Regions from separate parts of the Roseixanthobacter pseudopolyaromaticivorans genome, predicted to be linked through region 1. Evidence: predicted binding sites of a transcription regulator. Region 1 holds the regulator's gene; each other region holds the start of a gene.

Region 1 (5,990 bases):
GCGCAGACCTCCCTCGACACCGGCTCGGCGCGCGCCCGGCTGGAACAGCTTGTGATGGTTTCCGAAAAAGTCGCGCCTCCGGTGAAGTCATGAGCGATATCCTCACCCGCATCGAAGCCTATAAGCGCGAAGAGATCGCCGCCGCCAAGGCCGCACGTCCGCTCGCCGAGGTGGAAGCGGACGCCCGCGCGGCGAGCCCGGTGCGCCCCTTCGCCGGCGCCCTGCGCGCGGCCTTGGATGCCGGACGCACCGCTTTGATCGCCGAGATCAAGAAGGCCAGCCCCTCCAAGGGCCTGATCCGCGCCGACTTTGATCCTCCCGCGCTCGCCCGTGCCTATGAGGCGGGCGGGGCCGCATGCCTCTCCGTCCTCACCGACACGCCCTCGTTCCAAGGCGCGCCGCAATTCCTGATCCAGGCGCGCGCGGCGGTTTCCCTGCCGGTGCTGCGGAAGGATTTCATGTACGACACCTATCAGGTGGCGGAAGCGCGGGCCTGGGGCGCCGATTGCATCCTGATCATCATGGCCGGCGTCGATGACGCGTTGGCCCGCGACCTGCTGGACGCGGCGACCGCCTATGGCATGGACGCCATCGTGGAAGTCCATGACGCAGAAGAGCTGGATCGCGCGCTTGCCCTGCCCTGCACGCTGGTCGGCATCAACAACCGCAATCTGCGGACCTTCGAGACCACGCTGGACACCAGCGCACTCCTCGCCCCACGGGTGCCGAAGGACCGCATCTGCATCGGCGAAAGCGGCATCTTCACCTCGCAGGACGTGGCGCGCCTCGCCGGCATCGGCATCGGCACAATCCTCGTCGGCGAGAGCCTCATGCGGCAAAGCGATGTCGCATCCGCGACGCGTACGCTTCTTGCCGCCTGACAGGTGAACCGCTGTAAAGAGCGTGGCGACCATCCCGCTCGGCTGCTGGCTGCGCAAAGGCACCTCTGCCATAGTGCCGCGCGTTCCGGGATCGCGAATCTTCCGGGCATGGATTTTCGGGAGGGGACAATGCGTAAGGTGCCCTTGATGGTGGCGGTGCTGTCCGTTTTGGCATCGCCTGTTTTAGCCGCCGACGTGACCGGCACGTGGCTGACGCCCACTGACCAGGGCGTGGTGGAAATCGTGCCCTGTGGCGGATCCGTGTGCGGCCGCCTCGTCTCCTCGGACGACATCAAGACCAATCCCGGCCTCACCGATTCCAAGAATTCCAATGCCAGCCTGCGCGGGCGAACCCTTAAGGGCCTGCTGATCCTCCAGGGCTTCACCGGCAGCGGTGGCAACTGGTCCGGCGGACAGATCTACAATCCCGACGACGGCAAGACCTATAGCGCCTCGCTGAGCCTTGCCGGCGACAACACGCTGAAGGTGCGCGGTTGCGTCGTGGTGCCATTCTGCGAGACCCAGACCTGGACGCGGGCGAAATAGCCACATGGCGCAGCTGACCCATCTCGATGCCTCGGGCGCGGCCCATATGGTCGACGTCTCGCAAAAGGCGGTGACCACGCGCGAGGCCCTGGCGGAGGGGCGGGTCGTGATGGCGGCGCCGACGCTGGAGCTGATCCTCTCGGGCAATGCCAAGAAGGGCGACGTGCTCGGCGTCGCCCGGATCGCCGGCATCATGGCGTCCAAGCGCACCCACGAGCTTATTCCACTTTGCCATCCGCTGATGATTTCCAAGGTGGAAGTTGAAATCGAGCCCGATGCGACCCTCCCCGGCCTCGTCGTGCGCGCCCGCGTCAAGACCAGCGGCCAGACCGGGGTGGAGATGGAGGCGCTTACGGCGGTTTCCCTCGCCTGCCTGACCATCTATGACATGGCCAAGGCCGCTGATCGCGGCATGCGCATCGAGGGGATTCGCCTGCTGGAGAAAGCGGGCGGACGCTCCGGCGAATGGCGCGCCGACGACGCCTAAGGCGCCCGAGCCAGAAATAGAATTCGGAGCAGGCGACATGGCATTGATGCCGGTGGAAGAGGCCCTCGCGCTCGTGGTGGCCGGCGTCGTGCCCCTGTCTGCGCAGTCCGTGCCAGTCGCCGAGGCGACGGGCCGCGTGCTCGCCGCCGATCTGTGGGCCCGCCGAAGCCAACCGGCGGCCGACATGTCCGCCATGGACGGATATGCGGTGGCGGCTTCAGACATCGCGCATGTTCCCGCAACCTTGCGGGTGATCGGGGAATCCGCCGCCGGGCGCCCGTTTCCCGGAGCGATTGCGACCGGCGAAGCGGTTCGCATCTTCACCGGCGCCCTGCTGCCCGCGGGCGCGGACACGGTGGTGATCCAAGAGAATGTGGAGCGGGACGGTGACTTTCTCACCACCACCGCACCCACCGCGCCTTTGCGCAACGTGCGCAAGGCCGGGTTCGATTTTCCCGCCGACAGCCTGATCCTGCCCGCCGGGCGACGCCTGAGCGACCGCGACGTGATGCTGGCGGCCGCAGCGGACCATCCCGTTCTGCGCGTCCATGCGCGCCCCAAGGTGGGCATCCTGCAAACCGGGGATGAACTGGTTCGTCCGGGCCAAGGCAGCGGCGCCCTCTCCGAGGTCGTCGTTTCAAATGTCTACGGCGTCGCCGCCCTCGCCCGTGCACACGGTGCCGAAGCCGTAGATCTGGGGCTCGTCGGCGATTCGCTGGAGGCCACCCGCGCCGCCATCCGCTCGGCCGCCGAATCGGGAATAGACGTGCTGGTCACCTCCGGCGGGGCATCTGTTGGCGAGCATGACCTGATCGTGCCGGCCCTGCGGAGCGAGGGCGTGACGCTCACCGTCCATCGGATCGCGCTGCGGCCCGGAAAGCCGCTGATGTTCGGTGCGCGCGAGGGCATGCGCGTGCTTGGCCTGCCGGGCAATCCGGTTTCCGCCTATGTCGGCGCCGTGCTGTTCCTGATTCCCCTGTTGAATGCGCTCCAGGGTGCCGCCCATGGCCAGCCTTTGCGCGCGGCGCGTCTTGGCTGCCCGGTGAAGGCCAACGATTCCCGCGTCGATTATATGCGCGCGACCCTGTCGTTCGCGCCCGACGGAGCATTGGTTGCAAACCCGCTGCCGATCCAGGACAGCGCCATGCTGACCACCCTTGCCACGGCCGATTGCCTGTTGATCCGCCCCGCCTTTGCGCCGGCCGGCGCGATCGGGGACCCCTGCCAGATCCTGCAATTGCCCTCCTGAAATACCGTTAACGCGATGTTCACCCTTGCAGAACACAAAAGGAACAGCTAATGCTTGTTCATGATTTGTTTCGGTTTTGGTGATCTCCTGCGGGTCATCGCTGCCGAACCGGAAGCGGGATGGGGACGGGTGAGACCATGCTGACGCGCAAGCAATACGATCTGTTGCGTTTCATCCATGAACGCCTGAAGGAAACCGGCGTCCCGCCCTCCTTCGACGAGATGAAGGAAGCCCTCGACCTTCGCTCCAAGTCGGGCATTCATCGGCTGATCACGGCCCTGGAAGAGCGCGGCTTCATCCGCCGTCTTCCCAATCGCGCTCGGGCGCTGGAAGTGGTTCGCCTGCCGGACAGCGCCGCCCCCGGCCTCGCCGCGAGCCGCGCCGCATCCTCAGGCGGGCGCGGCTTTTCCCCCAGTGTGATCGAAGGCAGCCTCGGCCGCGTACGCCCGCCGGTGGAGGACGAGGAGAGTTCGCCCACCGTGACCGTGCCGGTCATGGGCCGCATCGCCGCCGGCTCTCCCATTTCCGCAATCCAAACCCGCAGCCACACCTTGAACGTGCCGCCGGAAATGCTGGGCACGGGCGAGCACTTCGCGTTGGAAGTGCGCGGCGACAGCATGATCGAGGCCGGCATTCTGGACGGCGACACCGTGCTGATACGCAAATGCGACAGCGCCGAGACGGGCGACATCATCGTCGCCCTGGTGGATGACGAGGAAGCCACATTGAAGCGCCTGCGCAAGAAAGGCGCTTCCATCGCGCTGGAAGCGGCAAATCCCGCCTATGAGACCCGGATTTTCGGACCTGACCGCGTGCGGGTGCAGGGCCGGCTGGTCGGGCTGATGCGCCGCTATTGAGGGCGGGCAGCCCTGCCGATTTCGATCGTCAGCGCGCGGCGTCGTCCTGCATCTGTCCGGCAGCGCCCGGTCCCTCCTCGCCCTCGGCGGCCACCGGAGGCAAAGGCGGCATCCACGGGCGTTGCTGACGGGGAGAGCGCGCCGGAACGATGCGCCATCCCGCCGGGGACGACGGTACGTCTGGGGCCCTGAACAGCGCAAGCGTGCCGGTATGGGCCATGTCGGCAGGTGTAATCACCTTCGCCGGGCATTTCCTGGGAGCGGGGTGTGGGGTCACGACGAGCGCCGCGTTGAGGCAATCCGCCTCCAGCCCCTCCGGCCGGCGTGAGACGGCGAGGATGCCGCCGGGCGTCGTTGCCGTGCAGCCCAGCGGGTCGCAGCGAAAGGCATTCTCCAACCCCTCGGATTGCGCCGTGCGCGTATCGCTCTCGCGGCTGAGCCATTGCTCTGCCACCATCCGGTTCGAGCTGGCCCCGAGGATCGAGAGCTTGCCGTCGCCGCCACGCACCGCCACCGTGCGCCCGTTCGGTGCGATAAGAATGTCCGGCCGTGGCGCCGCGCCACCGAGCGCGAGAGCCACCAGCGCCGGGAAGACGGCGATTGCCGCAAGCCGCCCGCGCAGCAAGCACAGGCACAGCAGGGCAAGGCTCGCCGCGAGAACCGAGGGCGGGTTGAACCAGTCGGTCCGCAGGCCCGCACCCGGCAGTGCGGCCACCTTGTCCGAAACCCCCACCATGATGTCGAGGCCGAGCCCCATGACCGGCCATGCTAACGAATCCAGGCCGAACGGCAGCAGCAGCACCCCGAGCAGGCCGAACGGCATCACCAGGAAGCTCACGGCCGGCATGGCCGCGAGATTCGAAAGCAGGCCATAGGCTCCGATGCGCTGGAAATGCAGGGCTCCGTAAGGCGCGGTGGCAAGACCGGCGACAAGGGAGGTCATCGCAAGGCCGCCCACGAACAGCGCCGCTTTGAGCGCGACATGCGCGACGCGACCCTCGGCCGTCCATCCGAGGCGCAACGGCCGCAGCCGCTCGAACGCGGCCACCAGAGCGAGCGTGGCGGCAAACGACATCTGCATGCCGGGGTCGAGCACTGAAATCGGCGCCGCCGCGAGCACCAGCACCGCCGCCACCGCGACGCTGCGCAAAGTCAGTGCGGCGCGTCCGACGATCACGCCCAACAACACTAGGCCCAGCATGAGGAACGAGCGCTGCGCGGCGACATCGTTGCCCGACAGGACGAGATAAAGCGCGCTGCCGATCAGCGCGCAGAGCGCAGCCAGGGATTTAACCGGCGCGCCGAGCGCCAAGGGCGGGAACAGCGCCAGCAGCCCGCGCACCAGCGCGAACAGCGTTCCAGCCACCAGCGCCATGTGCAGCCCCGAGATCGACAGCACGTGGGTGAGGCCGGACAGGCGCATGCTCTCCTCCACCGCCGGCGCGATGGAGGAACGATCGCCCGTCACGAGCGCCACGGCAATATCGGCGGCGGTGCCGCTCAACACCAGGCGGATGCGCGCGGCGAGCGCGACCCGCACCGTGTGGACCAGCGAGGCAACGCGCACCGAGAGCGGCGGGGCCTGCGCGAGGTTTGTCGTCTTTGGCGGGCCGAGGGCAAAGCCCACCGCATCGATCCCCGCGAACCAGGGCGCGCGCCCAAAATCGTGAGCGCCGACCATCGCCGGCCCAAGCGGGGGCAGAAGGCGCGCGGAAACTGCGATGCCGGTGCCCACCGTCGGTGCCGAACCGCGCGGCAGCGAAAGGCGCACCCGCTCGGGCTTGAAATCCAGCCCCTTGGCCTGCGCCGTCTCGACGCGCAGGAGGATGCGGTCAGCGCTCGCCCGCTTCTCGAGGTGCTCCACAAATCCGGTCAGCCGCACGCTGCCCGCCGGCGGGATCAGGATCGGCCGCGTGATACGGGCGGTCTGGAGACATGCCAGGGTGAAGCCGCAGGCAAGAGCCGTCGCG
Region 2 (5,990 bases), 180 kb from region 1:
GCTTGAATTCAAAGGATGCCATGCCGGCTTCGGCGGTCTGGGCGGCTTTGTTGCGCACATAGACCTGGCTCGCGGGGTCCTCACCCACCAACACCACCGCGAGACCGGGCTTCAGGCCGGCGCCCGTGGCGAGGTCGGCCACCTCGGCGGCGATGCGGGCACGCAGATCGGCCGCGAAGGCCTTTCCATCGATGGGCTTGGTTTCGATCACAATCGTCCCCTGCGAACGCAACATGACGGCTGCGCGCCTTGTCGGCGGATGTCGCGCGCCATTCAAGACAAATCAGCCAAGCCCGACGCGGTGGCACCATGGAAGTCTTATAGGGATAAAAATTTTCGTAAAGAGAAAACTTTGCACTCGCCTGTTAGTCGCCGAGATGCTTGTCTTCGTAGGCGATGGTCCATTCGATGAGATCGCGCCACAGGCGTTCAGTCAGGTCCGGCGGCAGGCCAGCGGCGGCGGCGCGGCGGCCCACGCGCTCCACCACTTCTTCAACCCGGTCCGGCAGGAGGGCGGGAATTCCCTCCCGCTCCTTTACCACCACCACGTGCTTCACCACCGCGAGCCGCTGCACCAGCAGATCGACGATCTGATCGTCGATCTCATCGATGGAATCGCGCGCGTCCGCGAGGGCCGCGGGAATGCCCTCCCGTTGCGGCCGCGCGCCAGAGCTCACTTGGCCCACCACAGGTCTTCCACCGGGAAGCGGCCGGCGGCGTCCTCGATGACCTGGGCGAGGGAGAACAGCGTCTCCTCCTCGAACGGGCGGCCGATCATCTGCAGGCCCAGCGGCAGGCCATCGGCGGAGAAGCCGGCCGGCACGGAAATGCCCGGCAAGCCGGCGAGGTTCACCGTCACGGTAAACACGTCGTTGAGATACATCTCGACCGGGTCGGCCTTGCTCTTCTCGCCGATGCCGAAGGCGGGCGAAGGCGTGGTCGGCGTCAGCACGGCGTCCACGCCTTGCGCAAACACGTCGTCGAAGTCGCGCTTGATGAGGCTGCGCACCTTCTGCGCCCGCAGGTAATAGGCATCGTAATAGCCGGCCGAGAGCACATAGGTGCCGATCATGATGCGGCGGCGCACCTCGTGGCCGAAGCCGGCCGCGCGGGTGCGCTCGTACATTTCCGCGACATCGCGGCCCGGAACGCGCAGGCCATAGCGCACGCCGTCATACCGCGCGAGGTTGGAGGAGGCCTCGGCGGGCGCGACGATGTAATAGGCGGGCAGCGCGTATTGCGTGTGGGGAAGGGAGATATCCACCACCTCCGCGCCCGCGTCGCGCAACATTTCCGCGCCCTGCTCCCACAGTTCGACGATCTCGGGCGACATGCCCTCCACGCGATATTCGCGCGGAATGCCGATGCGCTTGCCCTTCACCGAGGCGCCCACCGCGTCCTCATAATTGGGCACGCGCAGGTCCACGCTGGTGGAATCCTTCGGGTCATGCCCGGCCATGGAGCGCAGCAGCAGGGCCGCGTCGTTCACGGTGCGCGCGAACGGACCGGCCTGATCGAGGGAGGAGGCATAGGCGACGATGCCCCAGCGCGAGCACCGTCCGTAGGTCGGCTTGATGCCCACGGTGCCGGTGAAGGCCGCCGGCTGGCGGATCGAGCCGCCGGTGTCAGTGCCGGTTGCGCCGGCGCACAGGAACGCCGCCACCGCCGCCGCCGATCCGCCGGACGAACCGCCGGGCACCAACGGAGTCGTTTCCCCTTCGCGCCGCCAGGGCGAAACCACGGGCCCGAAGGCCGAGGTCTCGTTGGACGAGCCCATGGCGAATTCGTCATTGTTGAGCTTGCCCAGCATCACCGCCCCGTCGCGCCAGAGCTGCGCTGTGACGGTGGATTCGTAGGGCGGCACGAAATTCTCGAGGATCTTCGATCCGGCGGTGGTTGCCACACCGTCGGTGCAGAACATGTCCTTCACGCCGATGGGCATGCCCTCCAGCGGGCCGCCCTCGGAATTGCAGATGCGGGCATCGCTGGCCGCCGCCATGGCGAGTGCCTTTTCCGCCGTCTCCTCCAGATAGGCGTTGAGACCGCGGGCCTTATCCATGGCATCGAGATAGGACTGGGTCAGTTCGACCGCGGTAAACTCGCGCAGCGCCAGCTTTTCACGCGCCTGGGTGAGGGTGAGCTGATTGAGCGCGGTCATTCCACCACCTTCGGCACGGTAAAGAAGCCGCCCTCGGCATCGGGCGCGTTAGCGAGAATTTTTTCGGGATAATGGCCGTCGCTCACCACATCCTCGCGCAGGGGCAGGCTGAGCGGAATCACGCCGCTCATGGGCTCGACTCCGGACACGTCAAGCACCGACAATTGCTCGACGAAAGCGAGGATGGCGTTCAACTCCTCCTGAAGGGGCGCAAGTTCTTCCTCGCGCACCGAAATGCGCGCGAGATGCGCAACCCTTCGGACGGTCGCCTGATCGACGGACATGGACAGCTCCCAGCACGCACCGCGCCCGATGACGGGGCGGCGCCAACAGATGGCTCAACCGCGGGCGGTTGAAGCATGTTCCGAACGCGAGCGCTGCAATTTTCCGCATACCGTCCGCGCCCTTCCCCGCCGCTATAGCAAGCCGGCGAATTGGGAGGCAATGGCGGCGGCCAGGAAAGCGCGGGCCGCATGCTGCAGCGGCCCGCGACGGATCATGGCGCAGCGCTCACGGCATGAGCGCGATCTGCTCCAGGCCGAGCGTCTCGGGATAGCCGAGAACGAGGTTCATGTTCTGCACCGCCTGGCCGGACGCGCCCTTCACCAGATTGTCGAGGGTGGAGAGCACGATGGCCCGGCCGCTCGCGCGGTCCGCGACGACCCCGATCATCACCATGTTGGAGCCGCGCACATGGCGCGACTGCGGCACCTGGCCAAACGGCAGGACATGGACGAACGGCTCGCTCTTGTAGAAATCCGCCAGGATCTTGTGGAGATCCTCGGCCTTCGCGCCGGTGGTGCGCACATAGAGCGTCGCATAGATGCCCCGGTTCATGGGCGCGAGGTGCGGCACGAACATGGGCGCGACCGGGCGGCCGGCGGCCTTGGTGAATTCCTGATCCAGCTCGCCCATGTGCCGATGCGAACCGACGCTGTAGGCGTGGATACCCTCGGAAACCTCGGAGAACAGCATCGCTTCCTTCGCCGAGCGGCCGGCGCCGGACATGCCGGTCTTGCTGTCGATGACGATGGTTTCCGGCTCGATGGCGCCGGCTTCCAGCAGCGGCACAGCCGGCAGGATGGAGGTGGTGGTGTGGCAGCCGGGATTGGCGATCAACCGCGCCTTCCGGATCTCGTCGCGATAGATTTCGACGAGGCCGAACACCGCTTCCTTCTGGAGATCGAGGGCGCCGTGGGGGTGGCCGTACCATTTTTCATAGGCGCCGGGATCGCGCAGCCGGAAGTCGGCGGAAAGATCCACCACCTTCACCTTCGGCGCCTGCTCGAACACCTTCTTGATGACTTCCTGAGTGGTCGCATGCGGCAGCGCGCAGAACACGAGGTCCACCGCGTTGAAATCCACCTCGTCGATGGTCACGAGCTTGGGCAGCGCATAGGGGGCGAACTGCGGGAATACGTCGGCCATGGACTGGCCGGCTTTGCGGTCCGCCGTCAGGGCCACCAGCTCGACACGCGGATGGCGCAGCAGAAGGCGCACGAGTTCAGACCCGGTGTAACCCGAGGCGCCAAGAACCGCGATCCGTGCCTTTGCTGTCTCCGACATGTCCTTCTCCCGCCCGCCAGGGGCCGTGTGACGTTGGCCGTACCCATCCGTGCGCGGAACGCTGCGCGGGCGTGTTCGGTCGGGGGTCTGTACACCGATCCCATATCAGGCGAAAGACAGGGATAAGTGACCAGTCCCGCGCTGCGCGCGTTTCCGGTATGTTCCCTTTCGTTCCCTCGCCCTGGCATGATGGCCGGCGGCGATTCGCCCCTAAAGCGACTTAAAGAGCCTCATGTCCGATAACGACGATCTGTTTGCCGCTCCCGCCCCTGCCCGCAAGGCCCCGAGCCCCCGCGCGAAGGCACCCGCCGCCGTGCCGGAAATGGCGAGCGATTATACCGCCGCCCATATCGAGGTGCTGGAAGGGCTGGAGCCGGTGCGCCGCCGCCCCGGCATGTATATCGGCGGCACCGATGTCAAAGCCCTGCATCATCTCTTCGCCGAGGTGATCGACAATTCCATGGACGAGGCGGTGGCCGGGCACGCCACCTTTATCGAAGTGCATCTCGCCGCCGACAGCACGCTGACCGTGACCGACAACGGGCGCGGCATCCCGGTGGAGGCGCATCCCAAATTCCCCGGCAAGTCCACCGTCGAAGTCATCATGACCACGCTGCACGCGGGCGGAAAGTTCGACAGCAAGGTCTATGAAACCTCCGGCGGCCTGCACGGCGTCGGCGTCTCGGTGGTAAACGCGCTGTCCGACCATCTGGAAATCGAAGTCGCGCGCAACCAGACCCTTTACCGCCAAAGCTTTTCCAAAGGTGCACCACTCGGGCCGCTTGCCGAAGTCGGCCGCATCACCAACCGGCGCGGCACCAAGGTGCGCTTCCATCCCGATCCCCAAATTTTCGGCGAAGGTGCGCATTTCGAGCCCGCCCGCGTGTTCCGCATGGCGCGGTCCAAGGCCTATCTGTTCGGCGGCGTGGAAATCCGCTGGTCGTGCGACCCCGCTTTGCTGGTGGGCACAACCGGCGTGCCGGACAAGATGACCTTCCGCTTCCCGGGCGGCCTCAAGGATTATCTCGCGGGCGACCTTGAAGGTCAGACGCTGGTCCATAACGAAATCTTCGCTGGCCGGATCCAGAAGCAAGGCGGCCACGGCTCGGTGGAATGGGCGGTGGCCTGGGTTGCCGATGGCGACGGCGGCATTTCCTCTTATTGCAACACCATTCCCACCCATGACGGTGGCACCCATGAGAACGGGCTGCGCTTGGTTCTGCTCAAGGGCCTGCGCGATTATGCCGAGCGTATTGGCCAGGCGAAGCGCGCGGCCATCCTGATCGGCGACGACGTTACCACCGGCTGCGCGGCGATGCTTTCCGTGTTCGTTCGCGAGCCGGAATTCCAGGGCCAGACCAAAGACCGGCTCGCCACGGCGGAGGCCTCGCGCATCGTCGAGCAGGCGCTGCGCGATCCGCTCGACCATTGGCTTGCCGCCAATCCGGTCCAGGCCAACCGCCTGCTGGACCATGTGGTGGAGCGCGCGGAAGAGCGCCTGCGCCGCAAGCAGGAAAAGGAGATCTCCCGCAAGACCGCCGTGCGCAAGCTGCGCCTGCCGGGCAAGCTCGCGGATTGCTCCAACACCGAGGCGGCGGGGTCTGAAATCTTCATCGTCGAGGGCGACTCGGCTGGCGGCTCGGCCAAGCAGGCGCGGGATCGCAAGACCCAGGCGGTGCTGCCGCTGCGTGGCAAGATCCTCAATGTCGCCAGCGCCGGGCGCGACAAGCTTGCCCAGAACCAGCAATTGTCGGACCTGCTCCAGGCGCTCGGCTGCGGAACGCTCGCCCAATATCGCGAGGCGGACCTGCGCTATGAGAAGGTGGTCATCATGACCGACGCGGACGTGGACGGCGCCCACATCGCCTCTCTTCTCGTCACCTTTTTCTATCGGCAGATTCCGAAGCTCATCGAGGAGGGCCACCTGTTTCTGGCGGTGCCCCCCCTCTACCGCATCACCCAGGGCGCCAAGACGCTCTACGCCCGGGACGATGCCCACAAGGACCAGTTGCTGAAGAAGGAATTCTCCGGCCGCGGCAAGGTGGAGATTGGCCGCTTCAAAGGCCTCGGCGAGATGATGCCGGCGCAGCTCAAGGAAACCACGATGAATCCGCGCACCCGCACCATGCTGCGCGTCACCATCGAGGCGGCGGCGCAGGCCGACACCGCCGACTTGGTGGAACGTCTCATGGGCAACAAGCCGGAGGCGCGCTTCGCCTTCATTTCCGAGCGTGCCGCGTTTGCGGGCGAGGATCTGCTGGATATC
Region 3 (5,990 bases), 1.6 Mb from region 1:
CCCACTCGCTGACCGCAAAATCGCGGGCGTGGGAGGGATCGCGCAGAAGCTCGATGGTCTGCAGGAACGTATCCAGCACATCGCTCGGCGGCGCCACCACGTCCATGAAGATGGCCCGCCCGTTCGGCTTCAGCACGCGGCGCGCCTGCGCCAGCCCCGCGGAGAGATCGCGCCAATGGTGAGCGCTGAAGCGCGAGACCACGAAATCGAAGGTGGCGTCGGGAAACGGCAATTCCTCCGCCACGCCCCAGGCGGTCTCGATATTGGAAAGGCCGCGCCGCTGCGCCTCGCCCGCGACCGCCTCCAGCATGCGGTCGGACAGGTCATAGGCAATCACCTGCGCCACATGGGGTGCCACGGTGAAGCTCACATGACCGCCGCCGCAACCAAGATCGAGGACCCGCGCCGCGCCGCGGCCCGCCATCATCTGCGCAAGGGCATCGAGATCCGCGCCTTGGGCGTGGACCGCGCTCGCGACATAGGCGGCGGCCTGGGGGCTGAACTGGGCGGAGACGAGGCGCTCGTGGTCGCCGTCTTTCAGATCGGTCATGGTCATGAGGCAAGGCTTTTGGTTGCGCGAGGGATCGCGGAAGGAAGGCGGCGTGCGCATGTCCCTCATCGCACCATAGCAACGATGCAGACCAGAGCAAATGCAACCAGCAGACCACGCACGCAGACCGGAGCTGCGCTCCGCAACGGGCTGCGACCGAAGGGAAGGAGGCGCTCCGTGCCGCCGAGGCTGCCCCACTCGGCCCAGCCGAGACGGGGAGAGGGCTCGGTCTGCCGCGCGTCCTCGCGGCGCGGCTTGGGGGACAAGGGCTGAATATGGGTCATGGAACCACCTCCAGGCGCGCGCCGATGATTGGAACAGCCGGCCGTTTAGCTCCACAGGGCGTGGAACGCGAAAGCCAGCACCAGCAGCGGCACAAGGCAGGCCGCCTTCAGCGCCATGCGGGCCAGCGGGCCGGGCCGGCGAATGCCCCGGGTCTGCTGGGGCGGCAGCGGCCGTGCGCGCGGAAAGGGGGTGCTGGTGGGGGAGAAATAATAAGATTGGGTCATGGTCGGTCCTCACGGCAGCCCTTATCGCGCCGCTCGCCGTAAGGGCGCGATTGGGAACACGCGGCCCTCCCATAAAGGCCGCATAAGGGCGCATGTTCCCAATATGTTCTTGTGCCGACACGCCCACTCCACTACCCTCTTCCCCACTGGCAAGCCGGGGGGCTGAAGCGTGATCCAGCGTGTGGCGACGGTGGCGTTCGAGGGCGTGGATGCGCGCCCGGTGGACGTGCAGGTGCATGTGGCGCCGGGCCTGCCGGCGTTCACCATCGTCGGCCTGCCCGACAAAGCGGTGACGGAAGCCAAGGAGCGGGTGCGCGCCGCCCTGATCGCCTCCGGGCTCGCCCTGCCCGCGCGGCGGATCACCATCAATCTCGCGCCCGCCGATTTGCCGAAGGAAGGCTCCCATTACGACCTGCCCATCGCGCTCGGGCTGATGGCGGCGATCGGCGCGATTCCAAGCGATGCGCTCGCCGGCTTCACCGTGGTTGGGGAACTGGGGTTGGACGGCTCCATCGCCGCTGTCGCGGGCGTGCTGCCGGCGGCGATCGGCGCCAATGCGCGCGGCCACGGGCTCATCTGCCCCGGCGCCTGCGGCGCGGAAGCCGCCTGGGCCAGCCCCGACATGGAGATTCTCGCGCCCATCTCGCTGATCCAACTGGCGAACCATGTCACGGGCCGGCAGATCCTCGCCCGCCCCGATCCGCGCCTGCGCCCGCCCGGAGGCTCCGGCCTGGACCTCAAGGACGTGAAGGGCCAGGAAACCGCCAAGCGCGCGCTTGAGGTTGCCGCGGCCGGCGGCCACAATCTGCTGTATGTGGGCCCGCCCGGCGCCGGCAAATCCATGCTGGCCCAGCGCCTGCCCTCCATCCTGCCGCCGCTCTCGCCGGCGGAGATGCTGGACGTCTCCATGGTCGCGTCGGTGGCGGGCGCGATCCAGGACGGTGCCCTGGTGGACCGCCGCCCGTTCCGCGCGCCGCACCATTCCGCCAGCATGGCGGCGATGGTGGGCGGCGGGGCGAAGGCGAAGCCCGGGGAGGTCTCGCTGGCCCATCACGGCGTGCTGTTCCTGGACGAATTGCCGGAATTCTCGCCCCAGGTGCTGGATTCCCTGCGCCAGCCGCTGGAAACCGGCGACGTGCTGATCGCCCGCGCCAACCACCGCGTGACCTATCCGGCACGATTCCAATTGATTGCCGCCATGAACCCCTGCCGCTGCGGCCATGCGGGCGAGCCCGGCTTCACCTGCAAGCGCGGGCCGCGCTGCAAGGAGGATTATCAGGCGCGCCTGTCCGGTCCGTTCCTCGACCGCATCGACCTGTATCTGGACGTGCCGGCCGTCACCGCCGCCGATCTGGTGCTGCCCGCCCCGGCGGAGGGCTCGCGGGAGGTGGCGGCGCGGGTCGCTGCCGCGCGCGCCCTCCAAGTCGAGCGTTACGCGGCGCTGGACCGGCCGGACATCCGCACCAATGCGCAAGCCTCCGGCCCGCTTCTGGAAGTGGTCGCCGCGCCCGATGCCGGCGGGCTCGCTTTGCTGCGCGATGCCGCCAGCGCCATGAACCTCTCGGCGCGCGGCTACCACCGCGTGCTCAAGGTGGCCCGCACCCTCGCCGACCTCGGCGGGGCGGAGAGCCTCGGCCGGCGGCATCTGGCCGAGGCTCTGGCCTATCGCGCCCTGGCCGACCGCTCGCGCGCCGCAGCCTGAGCCGCCCCGTGCGACTCGAGGGCGGCCGCAGGCTAACGCCCCACGCTACATGGCGTTGATGGCGAGGCCTTCGTAATAGGTGATCTGGCACAGATCGCCCAGTTCCACCTTCTGCAGATCGGCCAGCACCTGCGGGTTCGCCGCCTTCACGGTGCGCACCACGCCGTCGAGCCCCTCGAAGCTGATGGTGCCGTTGGTCTTGTCGATATTCACCAGCATGGAGGTGATGGTCACTTCGCGGAAGCCATAATCCTCCGGCCAACCCGGCAGGCCGTCCTTGAGCACCAGTTCGGAGATCGCCACGCCCGGCGTGCCCTGGTGTGCCTTGCCCAGTGCGGTGACGAGGCCCGGCAGCACGCGAATGAGCAATTGCCGGCTGTTGGCGAGCTGCATGACATCGCCCAGCAGCGGCGGGGCGATCACCGCCCAGCGCTTGCCGTTCGGGGTTTCCAACACCACGCGGCGGGTGGCGGGATCTGCGGAAACGAACCGCGCCTGATAGCTAAGCACGTTCATCGCGCCGACGCCCGGCACGTTGATGACGCTCACAGCGGCGGGGGTGGGCCTAGCCTGCGCGTGGGCGAGGCTCGAAAACGCGACGCTCAGCGCCAAGCTGCAGCCGGCGACGCCCGACAGAAAACGAACCTTAGACATGATGCCCCCGAATCCCCGAATTGCCCAACCGGGTTTCGCGCTAGCATGCGCTCCCAGCCCCGGCAATGCGCCACCGCCGTCATATGACACGACCGGGGTGTCACAATCTGTCATTGTCACATAGCCGTAGGAAAACTATGGTGAATGTGATGGTCACGCGGGATGAACGCGCACAATGCGCGGACCCGCTTTCGAGCTCGTCTGGGACGGCGCGCGGCATCCCATAGAACCGCCGTTGTCCAGCGGCGGCCCGAGGAGGGGGTCGTTGCATGAAACGCCAAGATCCGTCCGGTTCAGGTCTCGACCCGCAGCCCTTCAGCTGGCCGGCTCTGGTGGGCCGCGGCATCGACGTAGCCAAGGAAGGCTTCGCCAAGTTTCCGGGCGCCAAGTTCGGCGCGCCGCTGTTCGCGCCGCCCATCCTGCGGGCGGACGGCAAGCCGGCGCTGAACGGGCCGCAGAAGCTGGTCTCCGATTTCCGCGCCTATTCCGGCATCCGCCATCGCGAGGCCGTCCCGTTTGGCGAGCCGGTTGTGCTCGGCCGGCTCGGGCCGCTGGAAGTGCGGCTCGCCCGCACCGCGCGCGACGTGCGCCGCGCCCAGCGCCTGCGCTATAAGGTCTTCTACGAGGAAATGTCCGCCGTACCCGACGCCGCAGCCCGGCTCGCCCGGCGCGACGTGGACGCGTTCGACGCCATCTGCGACCATATGCTGGTGCTGGATTACGAAGCCGGCAAGATGGTGCTCGGCCGTCGCAAGCCCAAGGTCGTCGGCACCTATCGCCTGCTGAAGCAGGACGTAGCGGACCGCCACGGCGGCTTCTACACCCAGGGCGAGTTCGACGTGAACCGCATCATCGCGGCGCACCCCGGCCTGAAATTCCTGGAGCTGGGCCGCTCCTGCGTCCTCAAGCCCTACCGCAACAAACGCACGGTGGAGCTGCTCTGGCATGGGGTGTGGGCCTACATCCTGCGCAACAATATCGACGTGATGATCGGCTGCGCGAGTCTTGAGGGCACCGACCCCGAGGCGCTGGCGCTGCAGCTCTCGTTCCTGCACCACAATGCGCTCGCGCCCGAGGAATGGCGCGCCCGCGCGATCGACAAGCGCTATGTGTCCATGGATCGCATTCCCAAGGACCGGATCAACATGAAGGCCGCGCTGCATGCCCTGCCGCCGCTGGTGAAGGGCTATCTGCGCCTCGGTGGCTTCGTGGGCGACGGGGCGGTGGTGGACCATCAGTTCGGCACCACCGACGTGCTGGTCGTGCTGCCGCGCTCGATCATCAGCGCGCGCTATGTGGAGCATTTCGGCCCTACCGCGAACCGCCACGCCATCTGAGCCAGGCTCCGCGAGTCCCGCCTTCGCGTGACGCGCGCCGGGGGGGGCATGCACTGTGCCGCACCGCTATCGGGCGGGCATCGGGGCGTGGGCGGCATGGAAAATGCGCAAGCCTGTCGCGCGGCGCGGCTTTCTGCCATAGCTGGGGCCCGCGGGCCGGCTTACGGCCTCGGTCCGTTTCCGCGCGTCCGGGTTTGCCGTCCATGATCGAAATCACCCCGCGCATCGCCATCTCCGAGGACGAGATCGAACTCGCCTTCGTGCGTGCGTCCGGGCCCGGCGGGCAGAACGTCAACAAGGTGTCGAGCGCGGTGCAATTGCGATTCAACGCCTTCGCCTCGCCAAACCTGCCCGACGGCGTGAAGCACCGGCTGATCCGCATCGCCGGCAAGCGCATGACGCAGGACGGCATTGTCATCATCCAGGCGCAGCGCCATCGCACCCAGGAGCGCAACCGCGCCGACGCGCTGGAACGCCTGGTGGAGATGATTCGCGAGGCGACCTATGTGGCGCCGGTCCGACGGCCCACGCGGCCAACCCTCGGCTCGAAGGAGCGGCGGCTTGAGGCAAAAGAGCGGCGCGGCGTGGTGAAGAGCCTGCGCCAGAGCAAACCGCAAGCCGACTGAACGGGCGCACCGCGCCCCCTCCTCAAGCGGAGAGGGTTGCCGCCTGGAGCAGTTTTTCCGCCGCGGCACGGGCTTCCGCCGTGATGCTGGCGCCGGCGAGCATGCGGGCGATCTCTTCCTTGCGGCGCGGTGCGTCGAGGGGCGCGACGCGCGTGGTGACGGGCGCATCCTTGCCGGCACCCGCGGACGCCTTGGAAATCAACAGGTGCTGGCCCGCGCGCGCCGCCACCTGCGGCGCGTGGGTCACGCAAATCACCTGCACCTGCCCCGCGAGACGGGAGAGACGGTGCCCGATGGCATCGGCAACCGCGCCGCCCACGCCGGTATCGATCTCGTCGAAGATCAGGGTGGGCGCGGAGCCGCGATCCGCCAGCACCACCTTCAGGGCGAGCAGGAAGCGCGCGAGCTCGCCGCCCGAGGCCACTTTCATCATGGGGCCGGGACGGGTGCCGGGATTGGTGCGCACCCAGAATTCCACCCGGTCATAACCCTCGCTGCCGGGGGTCTGCGGGTCGCTGTCGATGCGGGCGGTGAAGTGAGCGCGCTCCAGCTTGAGCGGCGGCAATTCCGCATCCACCGCCGCATCCAGCTTCGCGCCGGCGGCCTTGCGCT

What was found. The regulator LexA, encoded in region 1, represses DNA repair genes until DNA is damaged. The targets are predictions, from matches to a motif close to TGTTCNNNNTGTGTTCNG.
Region 2: parE (DNA topoisomerase IV subunit B) is a predicted target of LexA. The motif match lies at 3,873-3,890, and genes of this name have one in related genera.
Region 3: V5F68_RS17520 (YifB family Mg chelatase-like AAA ATPase) is a predicted target of LexA. The motif match lies at 1,153-1,170, and genes of this name have one in related genera.

What each region holds. Positions count from the first base shown of each region.
Region 1 covers NZ_CM195539.1:2,088,147-2,094,136, forward strand. The annotation lists gene trpD (anthranilate phosphoribosyltransferase) at 1-93, shown strand, start outside; gene trpC (indole-3-glycerol phosphate synthase TrpC) at 90-881, shown strand; gene V5F68_RS10050 (DUF2147 domain-containing protein) at 1,011-1,427, shown strand; gene moaC (cyclic pyranopterin monophosphate synthase MoaC) at 1,432-1,914, shown strand; gene V5F68_RS10060 (molybdopterin molybdotransferase MoeA) at 1,952-3,163, shown strand; gene lexA (transcriptional repressor LexA) at 3,301-4,020, shown strand; gene V5F68_RS10070 (ComEC/Rec2 family competence protein) at 4,049-5,990, opposite strand, start outside.
Region 2 covers NZ_CM195539.1:2,265,945-2,271,934, forward strand. The annotation lists gene folD (bifunctional methylenetetrahydrofolate dehydrogenase/methenyltetrahydrofolate cyclohydrolase FolD) at 1-211, opposite strand, end outside; gene V5F68_RS10920 (chorismate mutase) at 366-686, opposite strand; gene gatA (Asp-tRNA(Asn)/Glu-tRNA(Gln) amidotransferase subunit GatA) at 674-2,158, opposite strand; gene gatC (Asp-tRNA(Asn)/Glu-tRNA(Gln) amidotransferase subunit GatC) at 2,155-2,442, opposite strand; gene argC (N-acetyl-gamma-glutamyl-phosphate reductase) at 2,669-3,724, opposite strand; gene parE (DNA topoisomerase IV subunit B) at 3,957-5,990, shown strand, end outside.
Region 3 covers NZ_CM195539.1:3,720,149-3,726,138, forward strand. The annotation lists gene V5F68_RS17505 (class I SAM-dependent methyltransferase) at 1-556, opposite strand, end outside; gene V5F68_RS17510 (hypothetical protein) at 616-834, opposite strand; gene V5F68_RS17515 (hypothetical protein) at 880-1,059, opposite strand; gene V5F68_RS17520 (YifB family Mg chelatase-like AAA ATPase) at 1,229-2,761, shown strand; gene V5F68_RS17525 (hypothetical protein) at 2,807-3,415, opposite strand; gene olsB (l-ornithine N(alpha)-acyltransferase) at 3,685-4,752, shown strand; gene arfB (alternative ribosome rescue aminoacyl-tRNA hydrolase ArfB) at 4,956-5,378, shown strand; gene recN (DNA repair protein RecN) at 5,401-5,990, opposite strand, start outside.